Hahella sp. HNIBRBA332: one gene and its partner. Each later gene encodes a partner of the first gene's protein in a complex. Links are inferred from orthologs where the notes say so. Each region holds a gene or a part of one and is shown in the gene's direction. Other genes may lie near its edges.

The links.
Region 2: the proteins of dnaN (region 1) and dinB are in contact, whole or in part, in a solved structure (PDB 1OK7), measured with the Escherichia coli proteins. The link is inferred for Hahella sp. HNIBRBA332 from one-to-one orthologs.

What each region holds. Positions count from the first base shown.
Region 1 is NZ_CP132203.1:5,732,886-5,739,007, reverse strand. Bases 1-2,812 are described here. They hold dnaN (DNA polymerase III subunit beta), read left to right. Parts: upstream 1-760; coding sequence 761-1,864; downstream 1,865-2,812. Other genes in these bases: O5O45_RS25340 (ABC1 kinase family protein), read left to right, coding at 2,005-2,812; dnaA (chromosomal replication initiator protein DnaA), read left to right, coding at 1-658. Outside these bases: more of O5O45_RS25340, read left to right, coding at 2,813-3,282; O5O45_RS25335 (MarC family protein), read left to right, coding at 3,356-3,958; DNA replication/repair protein RecF, read left to right, coding at 3,974-5,101; gyrB (DNA topoisomerase (ATP-hydrolyzing) subunit B), read left to right, coding at 5,125-6,122. UniProt on the Escherichia coli protein: Confers DNA tethering and processivity to DNA polymerases and other proteins. Acts as a clamp, forming a ring around DNA (a reaction catalyzed by the clamp-loading complex) which diffuses in an ATP-independent manner freely and bidirectionally along dsDNA.
Region 2 is NZ_CP132203.1:3,345,848-3,352,112, forward strand. What follows is about bases 989-3,943. They hold dinB (DNA polymerase IV), read left to right. Parts: upstream 989-1,908; coding sequence 1,909-2,979; downstream 2,980-3,943. Other genes in these bases: O5O45_RS14750 (LysR substrate-binding domain-containing protein), read left to right, coding at 989-1,803; O5O45_RS14760 (hypothetical protein), read right to left, coding at 3,033-3,674; O5O45_RS14765 (methyl-accepting chemotaxis protein), read right to left, coding at 3,849-3,943. Also shown: O5O45_RS14745 (MATE family efflux transporter), read right to left, coding at 1-604; more of O5O45_RS14750, read left to right, coding at 847-988; more of O5O45_RS14765, read right to left, coding at 3,944-5,498; O5O45_RS14770 (hypothetical protein), read right to left, coding at 5,615-5,977; O5O45_RS14775 (diacylglycerol kinase catalytic domain-containing protein), read right to left, coding at 6,028-6,265. UniProt on the Escherichia coli protein: Poorly processive, error-prone DNA polymerase involved in translesion repair and untargeted mutagenesis. Copies undamaged DNA at stalled replication forks, which arise in vivo from mismatched or misaligned primer ends.

The sequences.
Region 1 (6,122 bases):
GTTTTTCCATACCTTTAATGCCTTGTTGGAAGGTGGTCAGCAGATGATTCTGACCTGTGACCGCTATCCAAAAGAGATCGACCATATGGAAGAACGTCTGAAGTCTCGCTTCGGTTGGGGGCTGACGGTGATGGTCGAGCCGCCTGAGTTGGAGACCCGGGTGGCGATTTTGATGAAAAAGGCGGAGCAGGCGAATGTTCACCTGAGCAGTGAATCCGCTTTCTTCATTGCGCAAAAAATCCGCTCTAACGTTCGAGAATTGGAAGGCGCATTGAAGTTGGTGATTGCCAATGCGCACTTCACTGGGCAGGAGATCACGCCGGCGTTTATTCGCGAATGTTTGAAGGATCTGCTGGCGCTGCATGAGAAGCAGGTCAGTATTGATAATATCCAGAGAACGGTGGCTGAATATTACAAAATCCGCGTTGCGGATATTTTGTCAAAACGTCGCACCCGCTCAATTACCCGTCCAAGACAGATGGCTATGGCGCTGGCTAAGGAATTGACCAATCACAGTTTGCCTGAAATCGGCGAAGCGTTTGGGGGGCGGGACCACACTACCGTTTTGCATGCCTGTAAGGTAATGATTGAACTTCAGCAAAGCGATCCCACTCTGCGGGACGATTATCAGAATTTTATGCGCATGTTAACCAGCTAGTTAGGTTGAGGCATGCGCCGCCAGATTGATGGCGACAAAAAAATTTAGTTTAAAATAGCGATATTTTCAGTGATTTAAGAGTTTATAGAAACGGGATATTACATGAAGCTCACTATAACCAGAGAGGCGCTTGTCACGTCATTGCAAATGATTTCTGGGGTGGTTGAAAAACGCCAGACGATGCCTGTGCTCGCCAACGTATTGCTTGACGCCAGAGACGGAAAGCTGGTTATCACCGGCACAAATATGGAAGTGGAGCTGGTCGCGGAAATTAGCGACGTAAACATTGAGCATGAATCCAGAATCACCGTTCCCGCAAAGAAGTTCACAGATATCTGCCGCGCCCTACCCGAAGGCGCAGCGATTGGTATTGAGCTGAAAGACGGGCGTTTGAACGTACGCTATGGCAGCAGTCATTTCATATTGTCTACATTGCCTGCGGAGCACTTCCCCAATGTGGAGGAAGAACCTGAAAGCGTGAAAGTCACGTTGCCGCAAAGAGAGCTTAAGCGATTGATTGATGCAACCTCCTTCGCCATGGCCCAGCAGGATGTTCGTTATTATTTAAATGGCATGTTGATGGAATTGGATGAGCAGGGCCTGCGCGCTGTCGCAACCGATGGCCATCGTCTCGCCCTCGCCAATGTGTCCCTGCAAACCGGCGTTAGTGAAAAGCGACAACCTATCGTGCCTCGTAAGGGGATTTTAGAGCTGGGCCGTCTTCTTAGTGATACAGATGAGTCCTGTACCCTGGTATTCGGCGATAATCATGTGCGGGCCAGCGTAGGGCATTTTACTTTCACCTCTAAGTTAATCGATGGAAAATTCCCTGATTATCAAAGAGTTATCCCAAGATCTGGGGATAAGGTGATGATCGCAGACAGGGTCCTGTTGAAAGGCGTTTTGTCGCGCGCGAGTATTTTGTCACACGAAAGTATTCGGGGCGTTCGCCTGCAGTTCGAAGACGGCCTGTTGAAAGTATTTGCGAATAACCCGGATCAGGAAGAGGCGGAGGATAGCCTGGAAGTGGAATACCCGCATGAAGCTTTGCAAATTGGCTTCAACGTGGGCTACCTGATTGACGTGCTTAACGCACTGGACGATGAGCAGGTCAAAGTGACGCTTTCCAATGCGAATAGCAGCGCGTTGGTGGAAGGCGTTGATACCAGAGATGCTGTGTATGTCGTCATGCCTATGAGGCTATAGTCAGGCAAACTGACAGCGCCGTGAACCTGTTTGAGTTCGAAAGGTCGCGGCGCGTCGCCCACTTGAGTATGACGTTCGGCAAGGATGAATCGCCCCTGAATGCAGACAGAGTTTGAATCTCAGAGAGAGTGGAAAAGCTTATGGGAAAAATTGTTAACGCAGTAAAGGGAGCCGCCAGGATTGGTCAAACGGCGGCAGTCATATCCAAGGTTGGCCTTGGCTGGCTGAAGGGAAATCGCGCACCTGCGCCAAGGCTTTTGCGACAGACTTTTGAAGAGCTGGGCGCTACTTATATTAAGCTGGGCCAATTTATCGCCAGCTCACCAACGTTTTTCCCAGCAGATTATGTTGAAGAGTTTCAACTGTGTTTGGATAAAACCAAGCCGCTGCCCTACTCGCAAATTGAGAAAATCCTGAAGGAAGAATTCAAGCGGCCGCTGCAGTCGATATATTCGCATATCGATACTAAACCGTTGGCTTCCGCATCCATCGCTCAGGTTCACGCCGCCCGTCTGGTGACGGGAGAAGATGTGGTCATTAAGGTGCAGAAGCCCGGCGTTCGCAATGTCCTGCTGACGGATTTGAATTTTTTGTATGTTGCGGCGCGTGTGGTTGAATATTTGGCGCCAAAGCTGTCTTGGACCTCACTATCGGGCATTGTGGAAGAGATTCAGCGAACCATGATGGAGGAATGTGACTTCTATCAGGAGGCAGTCAATCTCAAGGAGTTTAGAGAGTTTCTGGCGAATAGCGGCAATGATCAAGCGGTTGTGCCCACGGTATATGAGCAAGCCAGCACCATGCGGGTTTTAACCATGGAGCGTTTTTATGGCGTGCCTCTGACAGATCTGGAAACGATTCGCAAATATTGCCCGGATCCGGAAAAGACGCTGATCACAGCGATGAATACCTGGTTCGCCAGTTTGACCCAGTGCGACTTCTTTCATGCGGATGTTCACGCTGGCAACCTGATGGTGCTGGAAGATGGCCGCATCGGATTTATCGACTTCGGCATTGTGGGCCGCATTGGCGCCGGAACCTGGCAGGCGGTGTCTGACTTCATCACGGCGATAATGATGGGGAATTTCCACGGCATGGCTGACGCCATGTCGCGAATTGGCATCACGAAGACTCAATTAAGCGTGGATGATCTGGCGGCGGATATCGCAAACGTTTACAAGAAGATGGATGCGATGACGCCAGATATGCCGCCGACATATTACGACCAGCAGACTGGCGATGATGAAGTTAACAATATTCTGATGGATCTGGTGAAAATTGGGGAGCAGCACGGTTTGCACTTTCCCAGAGAGTTTGCATTGTTGCTAAAACAATTTTTATATTTTGACCGTTATGTACATGTACTGGCGCCAGAACTGGATATGTTTATGGACGAAAGGCTCAGCCTGATCCAATAACGGTGGTTCACTTGCGTAGTTAAAGAACCTAGCACATTGTTGTGTTAGGTTTTTTTTGTTTAAGGGGAAGTTGATGGATATCGTATCCGCGTTGACCTTGTTAATCGTGGTCATGGACCCATTGGGAAATATTCCTTTGTTCTTGAGTATTCTTGAGCGTGTAGACGTCAAGAGAAGAAAGAAAGTATTGTTCAGAGAGTTGTTGATCGCTTTGGCGATTCTGTTGGTGTTTTTATACTGTGGACAGTATTTGCTCAAGATATTCAGCCTGAGCAAGGAGTCTGTGGGCATCGCAGGCGCTATTGTGTTGTTTATCATCGCATTGCGCATGATTTTTCCCGCCAAAAGGGAATGGCTTGAAGATCTTCCCGATGGCGAGCCTTTTATCGTGCCTTTGGCAATCCCCTTTGTGGCGGGCCCTTCGGCGTTGGCGACGCTGATTCTGATTTCCACCCGGGAACCGGAAAGAATGATGGATTGGTCGATCGTGGTATTACTAGCCTGGTCTGTCACTGCGGTCACACTGATGAGTTCCACCTTTTTGTATAAGGTACTCCGTAAGCGAGGCATCATCGCCATAGAGCGTCTGATGGGGATGCTGTTGATCGCGGTTTCGGTGGAGATGTTCCTGACTGGTTTACAGCCTCTATTGACTAAATTGACCCACGTATCCTGACGCTGGACTGTTTGTATGGGTCTTAGCCGTATTGCATTCACCAACTTGCGTAATATCTCCAGTCTAAAGTTGGATACCTCTGCGAGATTACTGTTATTTCACGGGAATAACGGAAGTGGAAAAAGTAGTCTTTTGGAAGGCGTTTACCTGCTGGGACGGGGTGCGTCATTTCGCACTAAAGAACTGGATTACGCTGTTTCACATCTGTCCGATGAAATGGTCTGTTTTGGCGAGGCCGTTAATGAAGATGCAGGCAAGTCATTCCGCATTGGTGTTAGCCGCCAGAAGACAGGCAAGCTGACAAGGGTCAGGATCAATGGCGAGAGCGCCAGGACCTTGTCCGAGCTGGCGGCGGCCCTTCCTATATTGATTGTCACTCCCGATACCTTTGGGTTTATTAACGGAGGTCCTGGAGAGCGAAGGCGCTTTGTCGACTGGGGAGTGTTTCACGTGGAACACCAATTCAAAGTGGTTTGGCAGAACTGGCGCAAATTGCTATTGCAAAGGAATAAATTGCTGAAAAGTGGTAATATTAGCCGTTCTGAGTTAAGTGCATGGGACAATCAATACGTAGCGTATTCAGACGAGATAAGCCGCTATAGAGACGCTTATTTCGCTGAGTTGAAAGAAATTCTCATCGAATCTCTGAAAGAGTCCAGTGAACAAACCAGGGATATTGGCGACAAGCTGACGATTACGCTTAGCAACGGCTGGTATCAGAATGATGTCAATCACATGGAGCAATTGGCTTCGTCAGTCGAAAGCGACGTAAAAAAAGGATTTACGACTCTAGGCCCGCACCGGGCGGATATTAAAGTAAAGGTCGGTGGGGTTCACGCGAAGGAAGTGTTATCGAGAGGTCAACAGAAGACTCTGATAACTCACCTGTACTTATCACAATTGGAAATATTACGGCGGCGGACAAATCAAAGGCCCATTGTGCTGATTGATGATGTTGGAGCGGAGCTGGATACCGGAAATCAGGTAACACTGTTAACGAGAATGTTGGAGAAAGGGGCCCAGGTGTTTGTGACGGTCCTGGACAAACAGCAGTCAGAATATTTGTTCGGCCATTTTAATCAAGAATACGACACGCAAATGTTTCACGTGGAACAGGGTGCTGTCACCAAAGTCCACAATTAGCGTGTGACGGTTAGGAGAGATATATGTCCTCATCGGGAAATTATGATTCCTCAAGCATCAAAGTGTTAAAAGGCCTGGATGCGGTAAGAAAGCGTCCAGGTATGTACATTGGCGACACTGACGATGGCACCGGTCTTCACCACATGGTGTTCGAGGTAGTTGATAACTCTATCGACGAAGCCTTGGCCGGATACTGTAAAGAAGTGAAGATCACGATTCATGCCGATGAATCAATCACGGTTAGCGATGACGGCCGTGGCATCCCCGTCGATATCCACGAAGAAATGGGCGTTTCCGCCGCAGAAGTTATCATGACTATGCTGCATGCTGGCGGTAAGTTCGACGACAACAGCTACAAAGTATCCGGCGGTCTGCACGGTGTAGGTGTATCGGTAGTCAACGCGCTTTCAAAAGAACTACGCCTGACTATTCGCCGCGACAACAAAGTTCATGAGCAGGTATATAAGCACGGCGTACCGCAAGCGCCTTTATCTGTAGTTGGCGAAACAGACCGCTCAGGTACGGAAGTCCACTTCTTCCCTTCCGCAGAAACGTTTAACAATATCGAGTTTCACTACGATATTCTGGCCAAGCGCCTGCGCGAACTCGCCTTCTTGAATTCTGGCGTTAAGATCACGTTGCACGATGAGCGTTCTGCGAAAACAGAAACCTTCGAATATGAGGGTGGATTAAGAGCTTTCGTTGAGTATCTCAACCAGACCAAAAACCCAATTAACAAAGTTTTCCACTTTCTGAAAGAAAGAGAAGATGGCATCACTGTAGAAGTGTCACTGCAGTGGAATGACTCCTTCCAGGAAAACATTTTCTGCTTTACCAACAATATTCCTCAGCGTGACGGCGGCACCCACTTGGCTGGTTTTAGAGCCGCCCTTACCCGCTCTCTTAACAGCTACATCGAAAAAGAGAGCATGCTGAAAAAGACTAAGGTGGCTACCTCCGGCGATGATGCTCGCGAAGGTTTGACTGCGATTATTTCCGTTAAGGTTCCAGATCCTAAGTT
Region 2 (6,265 bases), 2.4 Mb from region 1 along the record:
TGACGCACATGAACACACACACCAATGCGGTTCCAATCGCGACGCCGGCAATGCCGAGTTCAGGGAAAAAGCGCCAGCCGGTCATCAGTGCATAACTTAATGGCACGTTCAGCGCCACTGCTGCAAAACTGATTCGCATGATGGAAGTGGTGCGTGACATGCCCGCAGCCAACCCCCGCAGCACCATGAATGTAAACGCCGGCAAACTGATCCAGGCGGCCTGCCCCAAGTATTGCGAAGCATACGCCACCGCCTGCGGCTCCTGGCCCATACTCAGCAACAGCGCAGGCGTCACTTTCATCGCCAGCGCCACCATGGCGGCGATCACCACGACGAGAATCAGGCCCGCCTTGACAATACGAATGATGTCCTGCCGCGCGCCGCGGCCAGTATGAAAAGCGACCTCATTGGCGACCGCTGCGAGCAAACCGCTGATCACCACCAATATGAAGTTGAATATCGCCGCGCCCAGCCCGGCGCCCGCCAACTCTTCCACTCCCAAAATCCCAAACATAACGGAATCGCAGAAAATCATGGCTGACTGCGCAACCTGGGCCGCTGATAACGGAAGGGATAATTTCAGAACTTCTCTTAACCTGCTCATTTTTCCTTGCTCACTCTTCGGCAACGTCTCACGACGAGCCTTCGCCACACACCTGTTAGTTAGTTTCACTCAATAAATTAAAACTGTCGCTCGGAATCCGCCTCCTGCAGGTCCGTATTCATTCCAAGCATGGCCAGTAAAAGAACGCCAGTCACAGCGTCTTAACAAAGCTGTTGCCTAAATTAGGTTGGAGCGGCAATATTCACAAGCGAAACATTCGCCGTTACACATGAGTTTTATTCATGCCAATCCGTCCCAGAAAATTACCACCGCTAAATGCGCTAAAAGCCTTTGAGGCCAGCGCCAGACTACTCAGCTTCTCTGTCGCTGCGCTCGAGCTGAACGTAACGCAAGGCGCAGTCAGCAAACAGGTAAAATTACTTGAGGAATATTTTGAGCAGCCTCTTTTCCTGCGGCGGGCGCGCCATATCAAATTAACGGAAGCCGGAGAAAAACTCTTTCACAGCCTGGGGGATATTTTTGATCAGTTGGTCAAAGCCTGTGACGCGGCGTCTTCCCATCAAAAAGATATTTTGCGCCTGCAAGTAACGCCTTCCCTCGCCGTTCGCTGGTTGTTCCCTCGCCTGCCTCAGTTGCAACGAGAACTCAAAGACGTCCAGCTGAAAATCACAACCATGTGGTTGTCGGCGGAGAAAGAGGCGGACCTGGATCTGGATCACTACGATATCGTATTGCATTGCGGACGCCGGCGGGATAACGGCTCAGCCAACCTGCTGCGGGAAGAGCAACTTGTACCAGTATGCCATCCCTCTTTGCTGAAGCAGCACGGGAATGACTGGGACCGCCTCATTCGCAACTTGCCGCTACTGCACCCTTCCGTCACTCATGAAGACTGGCGCAATTGGTTGACGAAAAATCCCGTGCCCGGCGTGGACCCGTCTTCAGGGCTGATATTCGATACCTTGGACATGCCGGTGACCGTCGCCATTCAGGGGCATGGCGTCGCGTTGGCGGACCCGCTGTTCATTATGGATGAATTGAAAAACGGCATCTTGACCACACCTCGCAATCATAGCCACGACAGCGGCTGGGGCTATTATTTTGTGCATCAGAAACTACGCGCTTCCGACCCCAGCATTCTTACATTCAAGCGCTGGCTGATTGCGGGTCTGCAGGAGGATATGGAGCGACTGGAAACGATCAGGCTGCTACCTTCCTTGACGCCTCTGAGCAAGTAGATTTAAAGCTCCGTTTCGTGGCGCGCATGGGCTGGTTCGCTCAGTCCTGAGGCGTTATCCTTGGACCATGTTAATCGCCGTTGAGGCCGCCTGCAGACAGGCTTTATGCGCAAAATCATCCACATTGACGCCGACTCATTCTACGCCTCCGTAGAGATTCGCGATAACCCCTCGCTGCGGCATCTGCCAGTAGCGGTGGGCGGCAGCCCTGACAAACGCGGCGTCATCGCCACCTGCAATTACAACGCTCGCGCATTTGGCGTCCGTTCCGCCATGTCTTCAGCAAAAGCCGTTCTGCTATGTCCTGATTTAGTGTTCATTCGTCCCCGCTTTGAGGTCTACCGCAGCGTATCCAAAGACATTCATAAAATATTTCGCGACTACACCGACCTGATTGAGCCTCTATCATTGGATGAAGCCTATCTGGACGTATCCGAATGCAACGCCTGCAAGGGCAGCGCTACACTCATCGCCGAAGAAATTCGCGCCCGCGTAAAACAAGACTTGCAGCTGACGGTATCGGCGGGGGTCGCCCCGAACAAGTTTTTGGCCAAAATAGCCAGCGACTGGAATAAGCCCGACGGCATCTTCGTCATCCGGCCGCAAGACATCAAAGACTTCATCCCCCAACTTTCCGTTCGCAAAATTAACGGCGTCGGTAAAGTGACCGCGGCGAAAATGGGGGCTTTAGGCATCACGACCTGCAGCGATTTACAGCAACTGTCCAAGGACGATCTGGAGCGCCATTTCGGCAGCTACGGCGAACGCCTCTACAACCTGTCACGGGGCGTGGACAACCGTCCCGTACAGACAGAGTGGGTGCGTAAATCCCTGTCCGTTGAGCACACCTACGACCACGACCTGCAAAATCTCGACGCTATTCTCGATCATTGCGAGCCTTTGTTCGAAGAGCTACTAGAGCGTTTCAATCGCATCAGTGACGCCTACCTGGTCAGCAAGCGCTTCGTCAAAGTCAAATTCGCCGACTTCACTCAGACCACCCTTGAAGAACTTCTACCGGGTTACAGCGGCCAATGGCGAAGTCTTCCCGACTACCTGCGCCTCATGAGCGCCGCCTGGGCGCGCCAGAAAAAACCTGTGCGTCTGTTGGGCATGGGAGTCAGACTGAAAGATCCTAAAAATAACAATATTGGGGAACAGCTATCGCTGTTTTGAGGCCCGCTTCTCATCGCATTCATAAAGTAAAACCTTGGCCAACACAATAATGTCTATTTACGGCGCTTTTGCATCCCCTCAACATTACCCAGCCAACCACCGGCGCAAATCAGCACAATATAGGTCCAGGGCGTAAACAGGATTATGTTACCGAGCAGGCGTCTCATCAGAGGAGGCCAGTTGTGGATGGCGTCATTTTCCATGACTTCAAACAGCAGCATGACGCAGGCGACGCCCAGTAGGGTGATGGAGGTCAGTTTGACCAGCGCATCGTGCAAGGGAGGCGTATTCTTCAGATAAGGATGAAACGCCCAATAGACGCATCCACCGCCAATCAGCGCGCCAACCGCGATGCCGGCCCACTTAAGCGTGACAGAGACTTCCATGGACGTTTCGCCCATGAACAAAGCAGTGGCCCATCCAAGAAATATTTTACCGCAGATTTCCAGCGCGCCTTGACCGCTCACCGTATGGAAACGCGCAATCCAGACGATAATCGCCAGGCTCAGCATCAGACTGGGCCCCAGGCGAAACAAGTGATAGTAAGTAAAGTCCCGTCCAATCGCGTCGTCGATCAAAAAACAGAATGCGCCGTTACTCACCCCAACGCTTAACGCCAATACCAGTGGCGAAAACAATAAGGATGTATGGGAGACGCCAGCCGCATATTTGAAACTGTGCAAGTGTAAGCCCATGCACTGCCCTCCATGTGAGCTTAACCCAACCTTTCTTTATTCTAATTATTGGTCCGACAAACTATGACGGCCTCTCATCGATCGTTACTCCCTGTCAGCTTGTCTGGCCCCTTACGAGATTGTATATCACGAATAGCGTCAATAAGTTATGCGCCGATTGTTTAAAAATGTTTCTCAAGCCACCTTGAAATTGGAAACCATTTCTTTCAACTGCGCCGCTCGGTTGCTGAGATTTTTGGAAGAATCGAACAATTTGCTTACTACCTGCTCGGTATCCCTAACTGCGTCCCGCACATGGGCGAGGTTAGCAGTCATCTCGCCAGCCACACTGCCCTGCTGCTCCGCCGCAGTAGCAATCTGCAGACTACGATTGGTGATTTCCCCCATTTCCGTCACGATGCCATCGAACATGTCTCCTGACTCGCCCACTTTGGAGGAACCTGTTTCCGCCACTTCAACGCTGGCGCCCATCAGTTCAACTGCGTCCTTAACCTGCTTCTTCAACGCCTCAATAGTGCCGTTTATTTCACCGGTGGCGTCTCGGGAGCGCATCGCCAGTTGCCTTACTTCATCCGCCACGACGGCGAAACCGCGTCCGCTTTCTCCCGCTCTCGCCGCCTCAATGGCGGCGTTAAGCGCCAGCAGGTTGGTCTGCTCGGCGATGCTTTCGATGCTGTCGGTGACAGAGGAGATGGTATCCACTTGATTGGCGATGTCCGTCACCGCCTTGGAGCAATTATCCAGATTGCGTGACAGGTTATTGATGACGTTAACCGCATCGCCCACCAACTCGTTGCCAGTGGACGCACGCTCGTTAGTAGCCTGGGTTGCGGCGGAAGTGGTGCTGGCGTGTTCCGCCACTTCTCTCACTGTCGCCGCCATCTGCTCCATGGCGGAGGACAACTGCTCAAGCTGAGAGGATTCATCGTCAATCGCTCGTTTAGCGGTCGCCATGCGGCTGGAAAGCTCTTTCGACTCATCTGACAGCGAACGGCTGATCTCCATCTGTTTTCCGATCAAATCCGCCAACGAACGCCGGGTGGATTCAATGGCGCGACTGATATGGGATACCTCATCGCGTCCGATACAGTCCAGATGAAAGGTCAGGTTACCCCGCGCCAGATTCTCCATCGCCGCCACCACTCTAGAAAAACTGCGCTGCATCGCATTAACGACGAAATGAGACGCTGCGAACATGACCACAAGAACGCCAATGCTGACCCAAACCAAGCGGGTCAGTGTTTCCTGATACAGCTCATCCGCATCGTCAAGGTATATCCCTGAAGCGATGATCCAGCCTTGTTCCGGCCAGGGCTCGATATAAGTAGTCTTATCGACCAGCTCCTCTTTTCCCGGCTTGCGCCATTGGTAGGTCACAAATCCAGACTTGCCGGCGCGAAACCATTGCGTCGCCACATCCCCAAAGCGCCCGCCTTCATTAAGGTCAATGTTAGGAACCGGCTCCCCCACCCATTCAGGTTTAGGGGGAAACGCGACAAACTTCTGGTCGACGGAAAAGGCGTAAACATAGCCGTCCAGGGACTCCCCCCAACGCAAACCGCCAAGCATCTCACGAATGTACTGATTCAATTCTTCCGGGTGTTTCGCCTTATACTGCTTCAGGTTATGAAGGGCCGCCTCCACCATGTTCATTGCGCTCTCGCGCAGGGCGTCACGTTGGGATTCACGGGTTAAACTGGCGTTATACCAGCTGGAAGCGATAAACATGATCATGATGACCACACTGAGTCCTAGAAATTTTTGTCTCAGGGTCAACTGGGCGAAGAAACGGTCAATAGCGGTGGCAGGATGCGCTTCCCTCATGAAATACTCCCTTTTCGCGGATGCTTGCGTCGCAAATCAGTTCAACGGGGCTTAGACTTTAAAAGTGTAGTCAAGATTTAGCCTTCCGCAGACAGTCCGCCTCAGGAAATTTTCATTCAGCCAAAATCCCCTTCACGCCAACCATGGAACCCCATGCAAAGCCCCTCTCCGTCCGGAGCCAGCTCACTTTCTTCCAGCATAACGCCCTCATCATCGCGAATACGTTGAATCAGAGCATATTCAGCCCGGTGTTTTTCATCAATTTCGTTAAGGAAAATCCCGTCCAGCAACTGCATCATGGCGTAAAGGGTTGCATCCACCGTCTCCTCCACTAACTCGCGGTCTCTGTCGCTCTCATACGATCGCATGCTATGTAACGCCTCTTTTCGAACTTTGTTGAACAAATGCTCGCCAAAGGCGTGAGACGCCGAAACTTTGCGACTATATTGCTCTTTCGGCCAGTTTTCATAAGGTTCCATTGGTCCTCTCCTTGTGCTTATAGACAACCGTTACGGCCCAAACCGTTTTATCAATGAACTATTGAACCATATCGTTGCGACAAACTGATGTTAACCACCGCGCCGCTATTGAACTCAATGGCGTCGCTGATCATACCGTCGCTGAAAATAACGCCGTTTTCCGGTACGCGGGATTTGATAGTCAGCGCCTCCCCGCCGGTAATTTCCCCATACACCAGTTCGGTTTGCGTCGTATTACTGGGGAAAGGTTCGCGAACGGAGAACAGTAGCTTTTGCGCGTCCCATGAG